DNA from 4 places in the Streptomyces sp. NPDC091281 genome. Region 1 is predicted to be linked to each of the others. Evidence: riboswitches for the same ligand, from Rfam matches in the RefSeq annotation. Region 1 holds a riboswitch; each other region holds the start of a gene.

The links. Region 1 has a riboswitch for cyclic di-AMP ahead of ACIQPQ_RS12030 (transglycosylase family protein). Riboswitches for the same ligand answer to the same signal wherever they lie in the genome.
Region 2: linked by a shared signal. The riboswitch ahead of ACIQPQ_RS16130 (peptidoglycan DD-metalloendopeptidase family protein) and the one ahead of ACIQPQ_RS12030 (transglycosylase family protein) in region 1 are both predicted to bind cyclic di-AMP.
Region 3: linked by a shared signal. The riboswitch ahead of ACIQPQ_RS33905 (transglycosylase SLT domain-containing protein) and the one ahead of ACIQPQ_RS12030 (transglycosylase family protein) in region 1 are both predicted to bind cyclic di-AMP.
Region 4: linked by a shared signal. The riboswitch ahead of ACIQPQ_RS23080 (M23 family metallopeptidase) and the one ahead of ACIQPQ_RS12030 (transglycosylase family protein) in region 1 are both predicted to bind cyclic di-AMP.

The regions. Positions count from the first base shown of each region.
Region 1 is NZ_JBIVUY010000004.1:100,520-105,621, reverse strand. Features, by position in the region: gene ACIQPQ_RS12045 (cytochrome P450) at 1-211, shown strand, start outside; gene ACIQPQ_RS12040 (transglycosylase family protein) at 450-1,394, shown strand; gene ACIQPQ_RS12035 (hypothetical protein) at 1,369-1,524, shown strand; cyclic di-AMP (ydaO/yuaA leader) riboswitch at 1,707-1,886, shown strand; gene ACIQPQ_RS12030 (transglycosylase family protein) at 1,890-2,633, shown strand; gene eno (phosphopyruvate hydratase) at 3,091-4,377, shown strand; gene ACIQPQ_RS12020 (septum formation initiator family protein) at 4,518-5,009, shown strand; gene ACIQPQ_RS12015 (DUF501 domain-containing protein) at 5,032-5,102, shown strand, end outside.
Region 2 is NZ_JBIVUY010000005.1:364,310-369,411, forward strand. Features, by position in the region: gene ACIQPQ_RS16120 (SIMPL domain-containing protein) at 1-440, opposite strand, end outside; gene ACIQPQ_RS16125 (SGNH/GDSL hydrolase family protein) at 613-1,431, opposite strand; gene ACIQPQ_RS16130 (peptidoglycan DD-metalloendopeptidase family protein) at 1,675-2,673, opposite strand; cyclic di-AMP (ydaO/yuaA leader) riboswitch at 2,678-2,843, opposite strand; gene ACIQPQ_RS16135 (tyrosine-protein phosphatase) at 3,382-4,179, shown strand; gene ACIQPQ_RS16140 (DUF6126 family protein) at 4,236-4,358, opposite strand; gene ACIQPQ_RS16145 (helix-turn-helix domain-containing protein) at 4,355-4,978, opposite strand; gene ACIQPQ_RS16150 (aspartate aminotransferase family protein) at 5,066-5,102, opposite strand, start outside.
Region 3 is NZ_JBIVUY010000016.1:201,853-206,954, reverse strand. Features, by position in the region: gene ACIQPQ_RS33910 (polyprenyl synthetase family protein) at 239-1,249, opposite strand; cyclic di-AMP (ydaO/yuaA leader) riboswitch at 1,862-2,054, shown strand; gene ACIQPQ_RS33905 (transglycosylase SLT domain-containing protein) at 2,060-2,536, shown strand; gene ACIQPQ_RS33900 (HAD family hydrolase) at 2,589-3,413, opposite strand; gene ACIQPQ_RS33895 (GNAT family N-acetyltransferase) at 3,715-4,800, shown strand; gene ACIQPQ_RS33890 (glycosyltransferase) at 4,824-5,102, shown strand, end outside.
Region 4 is NZ_JBIVUY010000008.1:403,365-408,466, reverse strand. Features, by position in the region: gene ACIQPQ_RS23090 (PrsW family intramembrane metalloprotease) at 1-876, shown strand, start outside; gene ACIQPQ_RS23085 (aldo/keto reductase) at 873-1,817, opposite strand; gene ACIQPQ_RS23080 (M23 family metallopeptidase) at 1,983-3,041, opposite strand; cyclic di-AMP (ydaO/yuaA leader) riboswitch at 3,049-3,208, opposite strand; gene ACIQPQ_RS23075 (PP2C family protein-serine/threonine phosphatase) at 3,452-4,726, opposite strand; tRNA gene ACIQPQ_RS23070 (tRNA-Met) at 4,872-4,945, opposite strand; gene ACIQPQ_RS23065 (dihydrofolate reductase family protein) at 5,030-5,102, opposite strand, start outside.

The sequences.
Region 1 (5,102 bases):
GCACCTCGGCTACGGCCACGGCATCCACTACTGCCTGGGCGCCCCGCTGGCCCGCCTGGAGGGCCAGACCGCGCTCGCCACCCTGCTCACCCGGCTGCCCGACCTCCGACTCGCCGCCGACCCGGCGGAGTTGAGATGGCGCGGCGGGCTCATCATGCGGGGGCTGCGTACGCTGCCGGTCGCCTTCTCATCCTCCCCACCGAAAAGATGACCGTTCTTCAACAATGTGATCTTCACGTGATCTGCGCGGCATGAACTTGTGACAAGTGATCGTCTGCCTATACCTTCACCTGTCAACACGACGACCGCGTCCGTCCGTTCGCGTCCGTTCGCGTCCGATCGCGTCGCCGTGTGGGCACCGCTGTCTAGGGAAAGGCCCCCGCATGCTCTCCGGGAACGGTCGTCACCGTCGACCCCGTCAGGCCCCGGCCCTGCTCGTCGCGGCAGGCGTGACCGGCTCCGCCATCGCGATCCCGCTGCTCGGCGCCTCCGGCGCGAGCGCCGCCGACGGCTCGGTCTGGGACAAGGTCGCGGAGTGCGAGACCGGTGGCTCCTGGAGCGCCGACGAGGGCGGCGGCGAGTACGGCGGCCTGGCGCTGAGCCAGGACGACTGGGTGGCGTACGGCGGTCTCGACTACGCGGAGCGGGCCGACCTGGCCAGCCGCAACCAGCAGATCTCCATCGCCCAGAAGCTCCTCGCCGACCAGGGTGTCGGCGCCTGGGGCAGCTGCGCCCCGGAGGCCGGTCTCACCCTGGCCAACGGCACGGGCGCCCTGGACACCGGCGTGGTGGACGACTCCGGCGAAAGCGGTTCGTCCGGTACGTCCGAGGACGCTTCCCTCGTGCCCGGCCTGTCCGACCTCTCCAAGGGCGGCACCGGTTCCGCGGGCTCCTCCGGTTCCTCGGGCTCCGGCAAGTCCGCCGATCCGTCGGCCGAGTCCGGCGACCCGTCCGCGAACCCGTCGGCGGACGAGAAGACTTCGCCCTCTTCGTCCCCTTCCTCCTCTTCGTCCGCCAAGCCCGCCCCGTCCGGATCGGCCGACGCGGACGACCCCACGGCCTCCGGCACCCCCTCGGACGACACGGACACCCCGGACCGTTCCGGCGAGTTCGTCCAGGACGTCGGTTCCTGGAGCCTCGTCGACACCGGCTCCCTCGGCAGCGCGCCCCCCCCTGGACGGCGGCATCCTCGACACGGGCTCGGCCGACGCGGACGCGGACACCGATTCCGGCACCGGTCGCCACCGCGGCGCCACCGCCGAGGAGAAGGCCGTCCCCGACGCCACGGAGCCCGCCTCCAGCGGCCGTCACGCCGCGAACGCCACCGGGGCCCCGTCCGGCACGTACACGGTCCGCGTCGGCGACTCCCTGGAGTCCATCGCCGACTCCCTTGACTTCGACGGCGGATGGCGCGCGCTGTACGCCGCCAACCGGGGCGCCATCGGCGCCGACCCGGACAACATCAGCGCCGGTCAGACGCTGACCACCCCGGTCGGGACAGAAGCCGGAAACGGGACGAAGTGACCTGAGCACTCGTCACACTTCATGCTGAATGTCCGGTTTGGTGAAAGTGTGGGATGAGTCTCAGAAGCCCTGATCGTCTTTGAAATTCCGCCGAGCGCGTGTCTACGGTCATCACCGCTCGGCAACCCGAGCCCCGGCCGTCACAACGCCGAATCCTGCCAGTGGCAGTCCGGGAACAGTCGTCGCGTCACGCGCCGCAGGCAGGAGCGGGGGACCCAGGTAAGTGCCGTCTCCGGGAGTCGACCGGAGCGGCTGGGGGTGAAGCCACACCGCCGGGAGCACGCCTCCCGCGCCGGAGTGGCCGGGCAACTCAACCGGCCCGAACCCGACAGCTCACCTCGCAGGCGTCGGTGAGGGGATCCTCCATGCTGTTTTCCGGCAAGGGCAAGCACCGCCGTCCGTCCAAGGCCACCCGCGTCGCCGCGCTCGCCGGTGTCACCGGCGTCGCCATCGCCGCCCCGCTGATGGCGGCCGGCAACGCCTCCGCCGCCACCGCCTCCGAGTGGGACGCCGTCGCCCAGTGCGAGTCCGGCGGCAACTGGTCCATCAACACCGGCAACGGCTACTACGGCGGCCTCCAGTTCTCCGCCTCCACCTGGGCCGCGTACGGCGGCACGCAGTACGCCGCGCAGGCCAACCAGGCCTCGAAGGCGCAGCAGATCGAGATCGCCGAGAAGGTCCTCGCGGGCCAGGGCAAGGGCGCCTGGCCGGTCTGCGGCGTGGGCCTGTCCTCCGCCGCGTACGGCGGCGGCTCCTCCTCGGAGTCCTCGTCCAGCGGCTCCTCCTCCAGCGGCTCCTCCTCCAGCGGCTCCGGTTCCAGCAGCTCCGGCTCCGCCAAGACCGAGAGCCGCGCCACCGAGCAGCAGAGCGCCTCCCGCTCCGCCGAGCGCCCGGCCGCCAAGAAGCAGCAGAAGACCGTCACCACCCCGACCGGCAAGAAGGTCAAGAAGGGCGACGGCGAGTACAAGGTCGTCAAGGGCGACACCCTCAGCTCCATCGCCGCCGCGCACGACGTCAAGGGCGGCTGGGCCAAGCTCTTCGAGCTGAACAAGGACATCGTCCAGGACGCCGACCTGATCTACCCCGGTCAGCAGCTGCACCTGAAGTGATCCCGGCGTGACCCCGCGGGCGTCCCGTCCCGCACCGGGTCACGACCCGACAGGCCGCTCACCCCTCGCACGGGCGCGGCCGGCCCCCACCGGCCCCCCTTGCGAGCCCGTCCCCCACGGGCCCCCCCGCCCCGGCGCGTGTTCCCCCGTACGCGTCGGGGCGGGGTCATGTCGTCACCCCCCGGCCGCCACGCGGCTCCCGCCCCGCCCCCCGGCCGCCACGACCCCCCGTCACCCCCGTCACCCCCGCGCCTCCGGCGCCCCGCATTCGTCGCCTCCCGGTCATCCGGAGTTGGCCCTCCCCTTTGTTCCGCTCTGAAACAATGGGTACAGTCCCTTGCGCGCCCGCAGCGTGCCCCCGCGGCCCCCTGTCCACGGGACGGTCGGTCGGGTGGCGACGCCCCCCGGGCGGTTAGGCTCTAGGCGCACCACAACAGCGTCACATCCCAAGAAGGAGATGCTCGTGCCGTCCATCGACGTCGTCGTAGCCCGGGAAATCCTGGACTCCCGAGGCAACCCCACGGTCGAGGTCGAGGTCGGCCTCGACGACGGCAGCACGGGTCGTGCCGCCGTTCCGTCCGGCGCCTCCACCGGTGCCTTCGAGGCCATCGAACTGCGTGACGGTGACCCCAACCGCTACCAGGGCAAGGGTGTCGAGAAGGCCGTCCTCGCCGTCATCGAGCAGATCGGCCCCGAGCTGGTCGGCTACGACGCCACCGAGCAGCGCCTGATCGACCAGGCGATGTTCGACCTGGACGCCACGGACAACAAGGGCTCGCTCGGCGCCAACGCCATCCTCGGCGTCTCCCTCGCCGTCGCGCACGCCGCCTCCGAGGCCAGCGACCTGCCGCTCTTCCGCTACCTCGGCGGTCCGAACGCGCACCTGCTGCCCGTCCCGATGATGAACATCCTGAACGGCGGCTCGCACGCCGACTCCAACGTGGACATCCAGGAGTTCATGATCGCCCCCATCGGCGCGGAGTCCTTCTCCGAGGCCCTGCGCTGGGGCACCGAGGTCTACCACACCCTCAAGAAGGTGCTGAAGTCCAAGGGCCTGGCCACCGGCCTCGGCGACGAGGGCGGCTTCGCCCCGAACCTCGGCTCCAACCGCGAGGCCCTCGACCTCATCCTCGAAGCGATCAAGGAAGCCGGTTACGCGCCCGGCGAGCAGATCGCCCTCGCCCTCGACGTCGCCGCCTCCGAGTTCTACAAGGACGGCTCGTACGTCTTCGAGGGCAAGGAGCGCTCCGCCGCCGAGATGACGGAGTACTACGAGGAGCTGGTCGCGGCCTACCCGCTGGTCTCCATCGAGGACCCGCTGTTCGAGGACGACTGGGCGGGCTGGAAGGTCCTCACCGACCGCCTCGGCGACAAGGTGCAGATCGTCGGCGACGACCTCTTCGTCACCAACCCCGAGCGCCTCGCCCGCGGCATCGAGGACGGCGCCGCCAACGCGCTCCTCGTCAAGGTCAACCAGATCGGCTCGCTCACCGAGACCCTGGACGCCGTCGAGCTGGCCCAGCGCAACGGCTTCAAGTGCATGATGTCCCACCGCTCCGGCGAGACCGAGGACGTCACCATCGCCGACCTGGCCGTCGCCACCAACTGCGGCCAGATCAAGACCGGCGCCCCGGCCCGCTCCGAGCGCGTCGCCAAGTACAACCAGCTGCTGCGCATCGAGGAGATCCTCGACGACGCCGCGGTCTACGCCGGCCGCTCCGCGTTCCCCCGCTTCAAGGGCTGAGCACCCGGCCGGGGGAGGCGGACCCGCTGACCCTTCCGGGGTCACGCACCGGGCCGACCTAGCCCCGTCGTACGTACGTCCCCGTACCGGTCCCGTACCGTGTGCGGGGACGTACGCACGTGGGAGACGGGAGCGGGACAGTGGCCGTGAAGGACCGGGACCGTTTCTCCACCTCGACCAGGATCAGACTGCTGGGCGAGCAGACCGCCGCGCGGGTCTACCGGTCGCAGACCAGACGCCAGGCCCGCCGCTCCCGCCTCACCGGCCGTGCGGCCCTCCTCGCGCTCGTCCTGTGCTCGCTGATCGTGGCGCTGGCCTACCCGATGCGCCAGTACGTCTCGCAGCGCGCCGAGATCGCCGGGCTCCAGCGCGAGAAGGAGCAGGCCCGCGAGCGGGTGGAGGAACTCCGCGACCTCAAGGCCCGCTGGCAGGACGACGCGTACGCCGAACAGCAGATCCGGCTGCGGCTGCACTACGTGATGCCGGGCGAGACGGGCTACGTCGTCGTCGACCCGGACGCCGCGCGGCAGGCCCGCGCCGATCAGGGCAGCGCCGACCGCCCCTGGTACTCCAACGTGTGGGACGGCGTCGACAAGTCCGACGCCGCGGCCCCCCAAGACGAACAGAACTGAACAGAGAGACTCTCGTACCGGCATGGAAACGCCCCCGCCCACAACCCCCCGCACCGAGCCCACCGACGCGGACGTCGAGGCCTTCCGGCAGCA
Region 2 (5,102 bases), on a different contig from region 1:
AAGCTCTGCGCGGCCTGGTAGCCCGTCAGGCGGGCGGTGCCGTCGCTGTGGTCGTGGACCGGGAGGAGGGAGACGCTCTCGGTACGGACGTCCTGGTCGGCCACGCCCTGGGCGCGGACGGCGGCGAGCAGGGCGGTCGCGGCGGCGCTCTGGGCGTCGAGGGCGGCCTGCGGGGTGCGGCCGGCCGTCTCGACCCCGGCGCCGACGACCGCGAGATCGGCGTCGGCGCTGACCACGCCCTCACCGGTCACGGTCACGGTGGCGGGAGCGGGGGCGGCACCGGAGACCGCAGCCCCCGGCTGCTCGCCGGGCGCGGCGAAGGCAGGCAGTGCGGGGCCGAGGAGGGCCAGCGCGACGAGGGGCGCCACGACGGCCACCCGGCGGGCGCGGACCCGTGCGGCGCGGGACGACGGGGACGGGATCGTGAACGTACGGGGCATGGCGCTCCGGTCCTTCCGGGGGCGGGCGGCGGCTGCCGTCATCCCAGCAGCCGCACCCGCCCCCGGCGGCACACCACTCCCGCACCCTCACCTCACTGGTGGAGCCCGTCCGGGTCACCGGCCCCCTCGGACCGCGGACCCCGTCCGCTCACTGCACGGCTCACCGCCCTGCTCAGGCCACCCGGGCGATCCGCTCCTTGATGGCGTCCGGGGAGAGCGTGCCCTTGGCGGTCACGTGGTCGCCGGACGACTCCCCGCGCAGCCGCCGCCCGATCCACGGCACCAGGTACTCGCGCGCCCAGTGCACGTCGTCGCGGCGGATCTCCAGGGTGCCGCGCGGCGGGAGCAGCGGCCACGGCTGCTCGGGGTCGGCGGGCACGTCCAGGCCGAGGGTCTGCCCGGCGCGCAGGGCCACGCGCGTGTGCCCCTCGGGGCCGAGGTGGAGCCGGTCGCCGTCCCAGGCCCGCCGGTCCTGCACGGACCTGAGCGACCAGAGGTCGAGCACCGGGCAGCCGTACCGGTCGGCGATGGCGCGCACATGCCCGTTGTACGTGGCGATCTTGCCGCGCAGATGCTTCAGGACGGGGACGCCGCGGGTGTCGAACCCGGTCGTCACGAGGACGGTCCCGGCCGCCGAGGCGAGGGCCGCGACGGCCCGTTCGAAGCGTTCGGCGACCTCGTCGGGGTCGGTGCCGGGGCGGAGGATGTCGTTGCCGCCCGCGCAGAGGGAGACCAGGTCGGGCGCGAGCGCGACCGCGCCGGGAAGCTGGTCCGCCACGATCTGGTCGAGCAGTTTGCCGCGGACGGCGAGGTTGACGTAACGGAAGTCGCCCTCGGGCCTGCGGTCCGCGAGCAGGACCGCGAAACGGTCGGCCCAGCCGACGAACGCGCCGTCGGGGCCGGGGTCGCCGACGCCTTCGGTGAAGCTGTCCCCCAGCGCCACGTACGACCCGATCGGTGATCTCTTGTCGTTCTTCGAATCGTCTGCCACAACGGTTCATGATTCACCTTTGAATGTGACTTACGCGACCGTAGGCAGGGGTTGACGGGCGGTGAGATAAGCCACTCCTAAAGAGTTTCCCAATCAGGGAATAAGGGATCTTCCCCGGAACGGCGCCACAGGGCTGCGGCGGAATGGCGGAACGGCGTCGCGGAACACACCGAAGGCCGGGCCCCCTGGATGAGGGTCCGGCCTTCGGTGTGCGTGTCAGGTGTGGCTCGGGGTGCGGCGGTGTCAGCCGACCGAGACGCCGTGCGAGCGGAGGTAGGCGACCGGGTCGATGTCGGAGCCGTAGTCCGGGGTGGTGCGGATCTCGAAGTGCAGGTGCGGGCCGGTCACGTTGCCGGTGGCGCCCGAGAGGCCGACCTGCTGTCCGGCGGTGACGGTCTGGCCGCCGGAGACGGAGAGCGAGGACAGGTGGGCGTACTGGGCGTAGCGGCCGTCGGCGAGGCGGATGACGACCTGGTTGCCGTAGGCGCCGCCCCAGCCGGCCGAGACGACGGTGCCCGCGCCGACGGCCTTGAGGGAGGTGCCGGTCGGGACGACGAAGTCGACACCGGTGTGGTAGCCGCTGGACCACATGCTCCCGGACATCCGGTACGGGGTGCCGACGGCGGCCCCGGCGACGGGGGCGCTGAAGCCGCTCGCGTTCGAGGTGTCGGCGGCCTGGGAGGCGGAGCCGTCGGAGGAGCCGGAGGCCTTCGAGGAGCCCGCGGAGGACGAGGAGTCCGAAGACTTCGCGGAGTTGGACGACTGTGAGGACTTCTTCGAAGCGGACGAATCCGACTTCTTCGACGAATCACGCGGAGCCGACGGCGCCTTGGAGGCCTCCGTGGCGCCCGCCGGGGCCTTCTTGCCGATCGACAGCTTCAGGCCGGGGTGGATGAGCGACGGGTCGGCGCCGACGGCCTCGCGGTTGTCCGCGTAGAGGCGGGTCCAGCCGCCGCTGACGTGCTGCTCGTCGGCGATCTTCGAGAGGTAGTCGCCGGGGCGCACGGTGTACGTCGTGGCGGCCTTGGCGCCGTCGGCGGACGTCCGTGCGACGGGGGCGGCCTGGACGCTCTGCGCGGCGTGGGAGACGGCCTGGGCGGCGGGCGCCTCGGACGGCGCGGCCTGCGCTCCGCCGGCGCCCATCAGGGGGAGGGCCAGCGCGGCGCCGCCGGTTCCGGCGGCGGCGATCGAGCGGGTGAAGAACTGGGACTTGGGACGGCGGTGCTTACCCTTGGCGGGCATGGCGAATTCCTCTCCGGCGCCTGCGAGGTGAGCTGTCGGGTGCGGACTGGAGATGTCCGGCCGCGCGGGGACGCGGCTTTACCCCGAGCCGTTCCGGGAACCGGAACAGGCGTTACTACCTGTGGGTCCCCCGCTCCTGCCGTGTACGGGTGAGTGGGTGCGGAATCCGGGCGGCGGCAGGATTGGGCGTCCGTCCGGATGGGTCAGGAACGTAAGCGACCAAGACGCACGGGAACAAGCAGAGGTTGCGCTTCCGGTGCATTTCCCTTGATCCCCTTCCGGAATTCACGGTCACCCTGTGTCGACCGGGAGACGTCGCGGGCGGGGAACACCCGCGGAAATCAGGCGTATTACGTGAACATGACGCGCGACATACGGTCACGGATGAGACGCTGCTCACGTGACACCTCTCCAGGTCGCCCTATTCCAGGCCGAGTTGGAACGAAGAAGCCAATCGAGCCAATTCGACTAATTCCATCAATTCGGGCAGACATCCCAGATGTCACCTCACCGCACATCCAACCCAAGGGGGCCATCGGGGGAGGTGTCCGACAGCGGCCGGTGTTCCGGGCTCCTCCGGTTCGGCCGCCCCCGTGTCGTATGGTCGTGACGCAGTGGTCATGAACGTGATCACGAGAGTGGTCACGCAGGTGTTCCGGCGGCCGTCACGAGCCGCGTCGGCCGGAACCACGACCGGGAGGAGCCCCCGTGACGCAGCAGGTCCCGTCGACCGAGCCCGAGCTGGCCGCCGTACGCAACTTCCGGGACGTGGGCGGCCTGCCGACCACCGACGGACGGCGCGTGCGGCACGGCGTGCTGTTCCGCAGCGGCCACCTCGCGCACGCCACCGCCGAGGACGCGGCGTTCCTGTCCTCCCTGGGCCTGCACACCGTCTTCGACTTCCGCAACGCCGCGGACCAGAAGCTGGAGGGCCCCGACGTCGAGCTGCCGGGCACACGGAACGTCAACCTGCCGCTCTCCGACCCGGCGGACGGCGCCGAGTTCTGGAAGATGGTCCGCGACGGCGACCTCGCGCAGCTGCGGGAGATCCTGGGCGACGGCAAGGGCGCGGACCGGATGATCCAGTCCTACCGGGCGATCGTCCGGGAGCGCACCGCCGAGCACTCGCGGGTGCTGCACGCGCTCGCCGAGGACAGCGTGCCCGCGCTGATGCACTGCGCGGCGGGCAAGGACCGGGCGGGCCTGTCGATCGCGGTGACCCTGCTGGCGCTCGGCGTGGAGCGCGAGGCCATCGTCGCCGACTACCTGGAGTCCAACGCCAAGCACCGCCGCTACCGGGTGCACCGCAGCGGCAGCTCGGCCGAGGCGTTCTCCCCCGAGGTGATGGACCTGCTCGCCCCGCTCTTCGACGCCCGCGCCGCGTACCTCACGGCCGCCTTCGACACGATCGAGGAGACCTGGGGCGACGTCGACACCTACCTGGAGCGGGGTCTCGGCCTGTCCCCGCGGACCCGGGAGCGGCTGCGCGAGCGCCTGCTCGACTGATCCGCGCCCGACCCGGCGACGCCCGCCCGACGGGCACCCGACGTCCCGAGGCGGGCCTACTTCTTGGCGCCCACCTCGAACAGCAGCCACAGGAACCCGGCGAAGACGTGGCCGACGGCGATGTAGATGATCAGCCTGATCCACAGGCTGCGGGGGAACTTCTCCTCGATGTCGGTCACGGCGTCTCTCCATGGGTGGGGCCGAGGCACAGGGTGGCCGTCGGGCTCTGCAACAGGGTGTGGACGAAGAGGAGTTCGACGCCGTCGGGGTCCTGGGCGGCGATACGGTGCGGGGTCAGCGAGTCGAAGTGCGCGCTGTCCCCGGGGCCGAGCACGTGCGCGGTGTCGCCGAGGCGCAGCAGGAGCCGTCCGCGCAGGACGTGCAGCCACTCCTCGCCGGGGTGGACCCGCACGATGTCGCCCTGCGAGCCGTGCGGCACCTGCACCCGCAGTGCCTGCATGCCCCGCCCGGAGGCCCCGGCCTGCCAGTACGTCCAGCCGCCCGCGTGGGTCGGCTCCATGTCGGCGGCGCGGACCACGGCGTCCCGGTCGGCGACCGACTCGCCGAGCAGCTCCGAGACGGTCGTACCGTAGGTACGGGCGAGCGCGAGCAGCATCGGCAGCGAGGGCTGGCGCTGCCCGGTCTCCAGCCGGGACAGGTGGGCCGGGGACAGCCCGGCGGTCCGGGCCGCGGCCTCCAGGGTGAGGGCGGCACGCCGCCGGAGGGAGCGCAGTTGCGGCGCGACGGCCGGGAGGTCACCGCCGGGCTCGGGCCCGGACGGCGGGGCGGGGTGGCTCATGACCCCATTCAGCCCCACCTTTGCCTCTGCGGCAAATTTCTTGCCTCTGAGACAAAGAAGCAGGGAAGGGGGGCTCGGTCGGGTCGCCTAGCGGTTGGCCACCGCCTGCTTCACGAGGGTCCTG
Region 3 (5,102 bases), on a different contig from region 1:
GATTACCGTGCTCACCATCTGACCAAATGAGCCGCCGTCATTCGTCAGCCCTCGGACGCAAATCGACGTACACCTCCGGTATGACACGGGGGTGGGGGGCGTCAGGGTCGGTGGGGGCCATCCCTGAGAGACGCCCCGCGGGAAGCTGTGCGGGGCACGGCGAGGAGCCGCCCTGCGGGCGCGGCGAAGAGGCCCCTGCGCGGGCGGAGCGGGGTGTGGCTCTCGGGAGCCACCCCGGCTACCCCGCCCGGTGGACCACCGCGTCGCACAGCTCCAGCAGGCCCGACTTCGCCTCGCACTCCCGCAGCGGTGCCAGCACCGCCCGCGCGTCCTTGGCGTACCGCACGGTGTCGCGGCGGGCCTGCTCCAACGCGGGGTGCGCCCGCAGTCCGGCCAGGGCCTCGGCGAGGCGCGCGTCGTCGCTGAGGTCGGAGTCGAGCAGCTCGCACAGCGCGACGTCCTCCGGCAGCGCCAGCCGGGCCGCCCGCTCCCGCAGCCGCAGCACCGGCAGGGTGGCGATGCCCTCGCGCAGGTCGGTGCCGGGCGTCTTGCCCGACTCGTGGGAGTCGGAGGCGATGTCGAGGACGTCGTCGGCGAGCTGGAAGGCGACGCCGAGCCGCTCCCCGTACTGGGTGAGCATGTCCACGACCGTGTCGTCGGCGCCGGACATCATGGCGCCGAAGCGGCAGGCGACGGCGACCAGGGAGCCGGTCTTGCCGCCGAGCACGTCGAGGTAGTGGTCGACGGGGTCGCGCCCGTCGGTCGGCCCGGCGGTCTCCAGGATCTGGCCGGTGACGAGGCGCTCGAACGCCTCCGCCTGGACCCGGACGGCCTCGGGGCCGAGGTCGGCGAGGATGTGGGAGGCGCGGGCGAAGAGGAAGTCGCCGGTGAGGACGGCGACGGAGTTCCCCCAGCGGGTGTTCGCGCTCGGCACCCCGCGCCGTACGGCCGCCTCGTCCATGACGTCGTCGTGGTAGAGCGTGGCGAGGTGGGTCAGCTCGACCACGACGGCCGAGGGCACGACCCCGGGGGCGTAGGGGTCGCCGAACTGGGCCGCGAGCATCACGAGCAGCGGCCGGAACCGCTTCCCGCCCGCGCGCACGAGGTGCTGCGCGGCCTCCGTGATGAACGGGACCTCGCTCTTCGTGGCTTCGAGCAGGCCTTCCTCGACAGCCGTCAATCCGGCCTGGACATCGGCTTCCAGAGCCTGGTCCCGCACGCTCAGCCCGAACGGCCCGACGACGGTCACGAGGGGTCTCCTGTCTGCTGGTGTCTTCCGGCGATCACACGGTTTGTCGATACGTCGCTGCCCTCACTCAAGTCAGCGTATCCGGTCACGTTTCGATCACCGACAGGCCCCACGTCCCCCTGCCTCGAACTTCGCCCGACCGGGAGGCGCCGACCCACCCGTCCCACCGCCCTCACAGGCATCGCGCGCCCCATATGTTACCGACCGGAAGGTATGTACCCCTTCCGGTCGGGGACACGTCGATCGGCGCCCGCATCCGCACTCCGACCGCGCCCCCTCAGCCACCCCTCCCGACCCTCTTCCACCCCTCACCCCTCACTCCCACAACCCCCACCCCATTAAAGCCACTTGAGCTATATGACCGTTTTACCCGCCTTGTGGACGCAGGTGAGTTGGCTCACCCGTGCCGCCATCGAGCAACCCTGACCGGATTTTTTAATTCCGCTTTGCTCAAGCGGAAGTTGAGCGCCAGCCCCCGCAAAGGATCAAGCGCCCGAAAACCCCAGACCAAGGTCAATAGGGACGACCTGTGAATCAGCCACTTGTTCCCGACATGTGCTCTCGCATACGTTCCCGGCCTGTCGGACAGACGCCTAATCCTGCCGCCGTCCGACAACCCCATCGACGAAGACATTCGCGGCAGGAGCGGGGGACCCAGGTAAGTCGCCGTCCCGGCGCGTACGTCACACACGGACGCGGCGGAACGGCTCGGGGTGAAGCCGCGCCACCGTGTCCGTACGGCGGCCGGCCGGGCACCTCCCCGCCCGAACCCGACAGCTCACCTCGCAGGCGCCGGAGAGGAACCCCTTCATGTCCGCTGTCACCCAGCCCCGCCGCACCCGCACCCGCCTGGTCCGCACCGTCGCCGTGGCCTGCGCCGGCGCCGCCGCGCTCACCCTCCCCTTCATCGGCGCCACCAGCGCCTCCGCCGCCCCCGCCACCTCGGCCGCCACCTCCGCCGGGTACACGAACAACCTCGACGGCTGGATCCGCGAGTCCCTCGCGATCATGGCCGAGAAGGGCATCCCGGGCAGCTACGACGGCATCTACCGCAACGTGATGCGGGAGTCCTCGGGCAACCCGAACGCGATCAACCTGTGGGACTCCAACGCCGCGGCCGGCATCCCGTCGAAGGGCCTGCTCCAGGTCATCGACCCGACGTTCGCCGCGTACCACGTGGACGGCACCGCCTACGACCCGTACGACCCGGTCGCCAACATCACCGCCGCCTGCAACTACGCCGCCGACCGCTACGGCTCCATCGACAACGTCTTCGGCGCCTACTGACGGTCCCGGGCCGCCGGGGTTCCTCGCGGAACCCCCTGAGGGAGCGGAACCCCTAAGGGAAGAGTCGTTCGAGGACGGCGGCCACGCCGTCGTCCTCGTTCGACGTCGTCACCTCGTCGGCCACCGCCTTCAGCTCCGGATGGGCGTTCGCCATGGCCACCCCGCGCGCCGCCCAGTCGAACATCGGGATGTCGTTGGGCATGTCCCCGAAGGCGAGGGTGTCCTCGGGCCGCAGCCCGAGCCGCTCCGCCGCCAGCGCCAGCCCCGTCGCCTTGGTCACCCCGCACGGCTGGAGTTCCACCGTGCCCGGCCCCGACATGGTGACGGTGGCCAGCGAGCCGACCACCGCGCGGGCGGTCACCGCCAACTCGTCGTCGGTCAGGCCGGGATGGCGCAGCAGCACCTTGCTGATCGGCTCGCACCACAGGTCGTCCCGGCGGCCGACCCGCACCGCCGGCAGGGTCGGGTGCGGCATCAGGTAGCCCGGCTCGATCAGGGTCAGCCCGTCGATCCCGTCCTGGTCGACGGCGGCGTACACCTGCCCCACCTCGGCCTCGATCTTGCCGATCGCCGTCTCCGCCAGCTCCCGGTCCAGGGTGACCGACCACAGCAGGCGGTCGGCGCCGATGTCGTAGAGCTGCGCGCCCTGGCCGCAGACGGCGAGGCCTCTGCTCCGCAGGATGTCCAGCAGCGGCCGTACCCGGGGCGCGGGGCGGCCCGTGACCACGAGGTGGCGGGCACCGGCGGCCGCCACCCGCGCGAGCGCGTCGAGCGACCGGTCGGAGAACGTGTCGTCGCCGCGCAGCAGCGTCCCGTCCAGGTCGGTGGCGATCAGGGAGTACGCGCAGCGCGCGGCATATGCGTGGGGTGCGGGCATGATCAGAGAATACGGATTCCGGCCGGATCGGACTCACCGCCGCAGCCGCGCCCCCGGCCCCGCTCTTCCGGCACGCTGCCGGTGCGCTGCCGGTGCGCTCACCGCTCGCTGGCGGTCCGCTTCCGGTGTGCTTTCACCCCGCTTCCCTCCGCTTTCCGGCCGCTTTCCGGCGCAACGCCGGGTACAGGGCGGTTAAAGGCCTCTGCCCGGAATGGCAACAACCAGGTCCGCTCCCTACCGCCCCGCCCGCCCGGAGGGGTACCGTCCCCCTGTCCAGGGGGGACTTGATCGGGGGGTCAGGTTGAGCAGCGGACGTATTCGTGTGCTGGGTCCGGAGGACCTGGCCGAGGGGGACCGGGAACGGTGGCGGGCGCTGCGCGCCGCGTCGACGGCGCCGCGGAACCCCTTCATGGAACCGGAGTTCGCCACCGCGGTGGGCCGGGTCCGGCCCGCCACCCGGGTGGCGGTGGTGTACGAGGGGCGCGAGCCGGTCGGTTTCCTGCCGCACGAACGCGGCGCGCTGGGCCGCGGGCAGGCCCTCGCGCACGGCGTCTCGGACGTGCAGGGCGCGGTCCTCGCGCCGGGCCTCGGTCTGGGCGCCGACGAACTGCTGCGCGCCTGCGGCCTGTCGAGCTTCGCCTTCGACAACCTGGAGGCCGAACAGGGCCTGTTCGTGCCGCACGCGGCGGCGGAGTACGCGTCGTACGTCATCGACGTCGAGAAGGGCTACGAGACGTACGAGTCCGTGCTGCGCGCCCAGTCGCCGAAGTTCCTGAAGACGACGCTCGCCAAGGAGCGCCGACTCGGCCGCCAGGTCGGGGAGTTGCGGTTCGTCTTCGACGAGCGCGATCCGGCGGCGCTGCGCACGCTCATGGCGTGGAAGTCCGCGCAGTACCGCAGGACCGGCCGCCGCGACCGCTTCGCGCAGGAGTGGATCAACCGGCTCGTCGGCCTGCTCGCCGAGACCCGCGCGCCGGACTGCGCGGGCACCCTCTCCGTCCTCTACGCGGGCGGGCGGCCGATCGCCGCGCACTTCGGTCTGCGCTCCTCGACCGTCCTGGCCTGCTGGTTCCCGTCCTACGAACCGGAGTTCGCCAGGTTCTCCCCCGGTCTGGTGCTGCATCTGCGGATGGCCGAGGCCGCCGCCGCCGAGGGCATCGGGCTGCTCGACCTGGGCCGGGGGGCGGCCGAGTACAAGGACGCGCTGCGGACGGGCGAGGTGCCCGTGTACGAGGGGGCGTGGACGCGTCCGGGGGTGGGCGCCGCGCTCCACTGGCTGGGGCGTGAACCGGCGCGCCGGGCCCATCACTTCGTCCGCAACCGGCCGAGACTCGCGGCGACGGCCGCCCGGGTGCTGAAGGGCGCCGGCCGGCTGCGCCGCGCCTGAGCCACCGATCCAGGGGAGGGTGCATGGCGACCGAGCCACGCGTACGGCAGGAGATCCGGCGGTTCCTCGACATCCCGCCGGTGCAGGTCGCCGAGCTGGATCTGGACCCGGGAGGCGGGCCCGGCGGCGGGGACGGGGGCAGTGGCGGGGGCGGGGGCGTTCTGAGACCCGGCCCCGGCAGCCCGCCGGTCACGCACGGCGCGGTGTTCGTGCTGGTCCGGGTGGGCGGACGGCCGGTCGCCACGCTGCTGGGGCAGGTCCCCGAGGGCGCCGATCCGACGACGGTGCTCACCGCGCTCGCA
Region 4 (5,102 bases), on a different contig from region 1:
GGCATCGAGTCGGTCACCCTCGCCACGTTCTTCGTGCGGGTCGTCATGTCGCCGTTCGCGCACCCCCTGTTCACCGTCCTGACCGGCCTCGGCTTCGGGATCGCCGCCCTGTCCGGCGAGGGCCGGCGCGTGCGCCGGGTGCTGCTGCCGCTGGCGGGGCTGCTGCTCGCGATGAGCATGCACGCCCTGTGGAACGGCTCCTCGGTGCTCGGCGAGTGGGGCTTCTTCGCGGTGTACGGGGCGTTCATGGTGCCCGCGTTCGCGGTGCTGACCTGGCTGGTGGTGTGGACCCGGCAGCGGGAGCTGGGCACGGTCCGCGACGAGCTGCCCGCGTACACGGCGGCGGGCTGGCTCTCCCCCGCCGAGCCCTACGCGCTCGGCTCGATGCGCGCCCGCAGACTGGCCCGCGACCACGCGCGGCAGTACCTCGGCAGGCCGGGCGCGAAGGCGGTCGCCGAGTACGAGGCGTACGCGACGTCCCTGGCGTTCCTGCGCCACCGCGGGCGGCTCGGCCGGGCGGGGGCGGACTTCGTGGCCCGGGAGCGCGAGCTGCTGAACGAGCTGTGGCGCCGCCGCGACATCGCCCGCCCCGCCCTCGACCACGCGGCCCGCATGACCGCACCCCCGATCCCGGCCCAGTTCCCCTACGGGCCGTACGGGGCCTACGGGTCGTACGGAATGCGGCCCGCCTACGGAACCCCGGCACCCTACGGGGGCCACCCGGTCCACCCCGCCCACCCGGCCCCCGGAAGCCAGGGCCCTTACGGCCCGCACCCCTACGCCCCGTACACCCCGTACGGGCAGGGCGGCCACGACCCCCGCGCGCCCTACCCGCCCCCGGCCGGGTCGCCCTACCCGCCCCCTACGGGTTCCTAGGCCGACGCCTCGGTGAGACGGTCCTGTTCCGCCGCCGTGAGGTCGAGGTCGGCTACCGCGAGCAGGGCGGGGAGCTGGTCGACGGTGCGGGCGGAGGCGATGGGGGCGGCGACCGTGGGCCGGGAGGCGAGCCAGGCGAGGGCCACCGTGGCAATCTCCGCGTCCCGCTCCCGGGCGATCGCGTCGAGCACGGTGAGCACCCGCCGGCCGCGCTCGGTCTCCAGGTGCTTGGCGGCGCCCGAGGCGCGGGGGCTGTCCACGGTCGTCCCCGGGCGGTACTTGCCGGTGAGGAACCCGGCGGCCAGCGCGTAGTACGGCACGGCGGACAGGCCCGCGTCGGCGGCGAGGTCCTGGAGGGGGCCCTCGTAGGTGGCGCGGGAGACCAGGTTGTAGTGCGGCTGGACGGCGACGTAGCGGGCGAGTCCCTCGCGCTCGGCGAGGTCGAGGGAGGCCTTCAGCCGCTCGGGGGTGATGTTGGAGGCGGCGACCTGCCGGACCTTGCCCGCCCGCACCAGTGCGTCGAGGGCGCCGACGATCTCCTCGACGGGCGTCTCGGGTTTGTCGAAGTGCGTGTAGTACAGGTCGATGCGGTCGGTGCCGAGGCGGCGCAGGGAGGCGTCGGCGGCGGCCTTGATGTTGGCCGCGGAGAGGCCGGGATAGTCGGGGTGCTGGCTCACCTTGGTGGCGATGACGACGTCGTCGCGGTTGCCGCGGGCCTTGAGCCACTTGCCGATGAGGGTCTCCGACTCACCGCCGGAGTTGCCCTCGATCCACGCCGAGTAGGAGTCGGCGGTGTCCAGGAAGTTGCCGCCCGCCGCGGTGTAGGCGTCGAGGACGGCGAAGGTGGCCGCCTCGTCGGCGGTCCAGCCGAAGACGTTGCCGCCGAGGGCGAGGGGGAAGACCTTCAGGTCGGAGGAGCCGAGTGTGCGCAGAGAGGTCATGCCCCGTGACAACACCTCGGCCGGAGGCACGTGTTCCGTGCCTCCGGCCAAGGGTTCGCAAACTCCGGGGAACGTCCGGGGGACCTCACCGACCCCCGGCCGCTTCCCCGGAGGGTCTCGGAGGGTTCCTCGGGGCTTCTTCTCAGGGCCCCGCCAGGGACCCGCTCAGGGGTTGAGCCCCTTGTCGCGCAGCCAGGCGCCCGGGTCGATGCCGGAGGCGCTGCCGCCCGGGTGGACCTCCAGGTGGAGGTGGGCGCCGGTGACGTTGCCGGTGGCGCCGACGCGGCCGATGACGTCGCCGGTGCCGACCTTCTGGCCGACGCTGACGCTGATCGACGACTGGTGGGCGAACCACAGCTCGGTGCCGTCGTCGAGGGTCAGCACGGTCTTGTACCCGTACGACCCGTCCCAGCCCGCGGAGGTGATCGTGCCGCTGTGCACGGCCTTGATCAGGGTGCCGGTGGGGGCGGCGAAGTCGAGGCCGGTGTGGTACCCGGAGGACCAGTAGGCGCCCGCCTGGCCGAAGGTCGAGGTGATCGTGTACGACGAGGTCGGCAGCGTGTACTGCTTGGCCAGCTCGGCGAGGCGCTCGGCCTCGGCCTTCTTGGCGGCTTCCTCGGCGGCCTTCTTCTTGGCGGCCTCGGCCTTGGCCTCCGCCTCCTTCTCGGCCTTGGCGGCGGCGGCCGAGGCGGCCTTGGCGGCGGCTTCCTCGGCGGCCTGCTGCGCCTTGAGGTCGACCTGGGCCTGCTGCGACTCGGCCTGCGCCATGATCCGGCTGCGCAGCGACTCGCCCGCGCCGGTGTCGGAGCCCGCGCCGATGCCGGTACCGGTGCTCGCGGTGACGACGGCGCTGTCCTCGGCGACCGTCTCGGCGGCGAAGCTGCTGAGCGCGGGCGCCGTCTCCTCGGGGGTGTCGTCGTCCGAGATCAGGGAACCCACGTTGGGCAGGTCCGGCAGGGAGATGGAGACGGGGGGCTTGCCCGTGTTGGCGCTGGCCATCCCGGCACCGCCGACGGCGGCTATGACACCGACGCCGAGGACGGTGGAGCTGCGGGCGAGTCCGCCACGCTGCTTGGCGACGCGGTGCTTGCCACGGACCGGGCGGACGGACTCCGCGGTGGGATTCCACTCCTCCCAGGGGCCCTCGTCGGTGCGGTAGCTGCCGTAGCCGAAGGTCTGGCTGGGCACGGCGGGGGCTTCGGGGGCAGGCGGGTTCGACGCCACGCGGGCGTACTCCTTTCCTTCCGTCGCCTACCGGGTTAGCTGACGGGTTCGGAGCGGGAAGGTCTCCTACGCGCGTATACCGGCCGTGTTTCCACGGCGGCTTCCGCGTGATTCACCCCAAGGTGGTGGTTCCCCGGTTCCCTTACGGGATTCGGCGCGTGCGCACGGAGCCGACTCTTGTGACGGCTGGGACGACCGCGCTGCGTTATCGAACGTTAATAGACCCGGGCCCGGGATTCCAAGCCGTTCCGCTTGATCAACAAGATTTCTGGCCTGGACTTTCACCCCAGGAGCGGTGAAAAACGGGCGAGTTGACCTCGCCCGAGGAATAACCCGGCGGCCCGCTTAAACCTGACGGTGACTCAGCTGTAACCGCAGCCCACTCGCGTGATCACCGCACGTGACGAAGGTCAGGGGTGGCGGACGGCGAGCAGCGCCATGTCGTCCGTGGTCGCGCCCCCGGTGTGCCGGTGCACGTCCTCGGCGAGGGCGGCGATCACCGCGGCCGGGTGCCCGAAGATCCGTCCGGCGAGGCGCTGCGCGGGGTCGTAGAACCGGCCGGAGCGGTCGCGGGCCTCGGAGAGGCCGTCGGTGTAGAGCAGCAGCGTGGCCCCCGCCGGGAAGGGCGTCTCCTCGGCCCGCCCCGGCACGGGGTGGAGGTCGCCCATGCCCAGCGGCAGGGCGGGGTCGCGGACGTCGAGCACGCGCACCGCGCCGTCGGCGTGCAGCAGCAGCGGGGGCGGATGGCCGTGGCTGAGCAGCCGCAGGACGCCGTCGCCGTGCGGGAGTTCGGCGAGAACGGCGGTGGCGAACCCCTCGGCGGCGTGCAACCGCGCGCCCACATCGGACGGACCGCCGCCGCGCCCCGGGTCGTAGGGGTCGTACGAGTCGTACGGATCTTCCGAGGCGTGCGGGCCGTAGGGGTCGTACGGGTCGCGCGCGTCTCGCCCGTCCTGCGGGGCGGACGGGTCGTACGGGTCGTAGGGGTCCCGGTGGACGCACCACTCCACGCCCTGGCGGGTCAGGGCGTGCTCCAGCCGTGCGGCGACCGCCTCCAGGGTGGCTTCGCGTTCGGCGGCCTCGCGGAAGGCGCCGATGACGGTGGCGACGGCGGCGACGGCCCCCATCCCCTTGCCGCGGACGTCCCCCACGATGAGCCGGACGCCGTGGGCGCTGTCCTGGACGGCGTAGAGGTCGCCCCCGATGGCGGCGTCGCGCTGGGCGGCCTGGTAGCGGGCGGCGACGCGGTAGCCGCCGATGCGGTCGGGGGGCCGGGGCAGCACCGCGCGCTGGGTGGCCTCGGCGATGTGCCGCGCGGAGGCGAGGCGGGCGTCGCCCCGGCGCAGGACCTGGTTGAGGAGCGCGGCGAGGACGGTGACCGTGACGACGGTGACCAGTTCGGTGATGGTGGTCTCGTCGGGCCGCACGTGGTGGTAGGCGTGCACCAGGTAGGTCGCGGCGAGGGCGGCGAGCCCGGTGACGAGGGTGCCGGTGAGGGTGAAGAAGGGGGCGGCGACGAGCGGGGCGGCGGTGAAGAAGGGGATCGCGGTGAAGTACTCGGGGGTGCTGACGTCGTAGCCGATGCCGCCGACGATCAGCAGGGCGGGCAGGAGGCGCAGCAGGGTGCGCGGGGACGGACGCCGCCCGCGCACGCCGGATGCGGCCCGGGGCCCCTTGTCGTCCACTCCCCCAGGCTGGCGGGGTCCGGGACGGGCGGCGAGCGGGGTGGTCCGACCGGAGGACCACCCGGACGGGAGGACCATCCGCGCCGGAGGCGCACAACGACCGAGGGCCGGAACCCTGTAAAGGATTCCGGCCCTCGGCCTTCAGTAGCGGGGACAGGATTTGAACCTGCGACCTCTGGGTTATGAGCCCAGCGAGCTACCGAGCTGCTCCACCCCGCGTCGTTGTGTTCACAGCCTACGTCATTTCTGAGGCGCTCGTGACCACGGGTGGTTCCGGGGGCGTACGGGGGCTACGGGTCCGGCTCAGAGGAGGTGCTGGTTGGGGGCCTTGGCCTGGGACTCGTACGCCGGGAGGACGAGGACGTCCGCGCCCGCG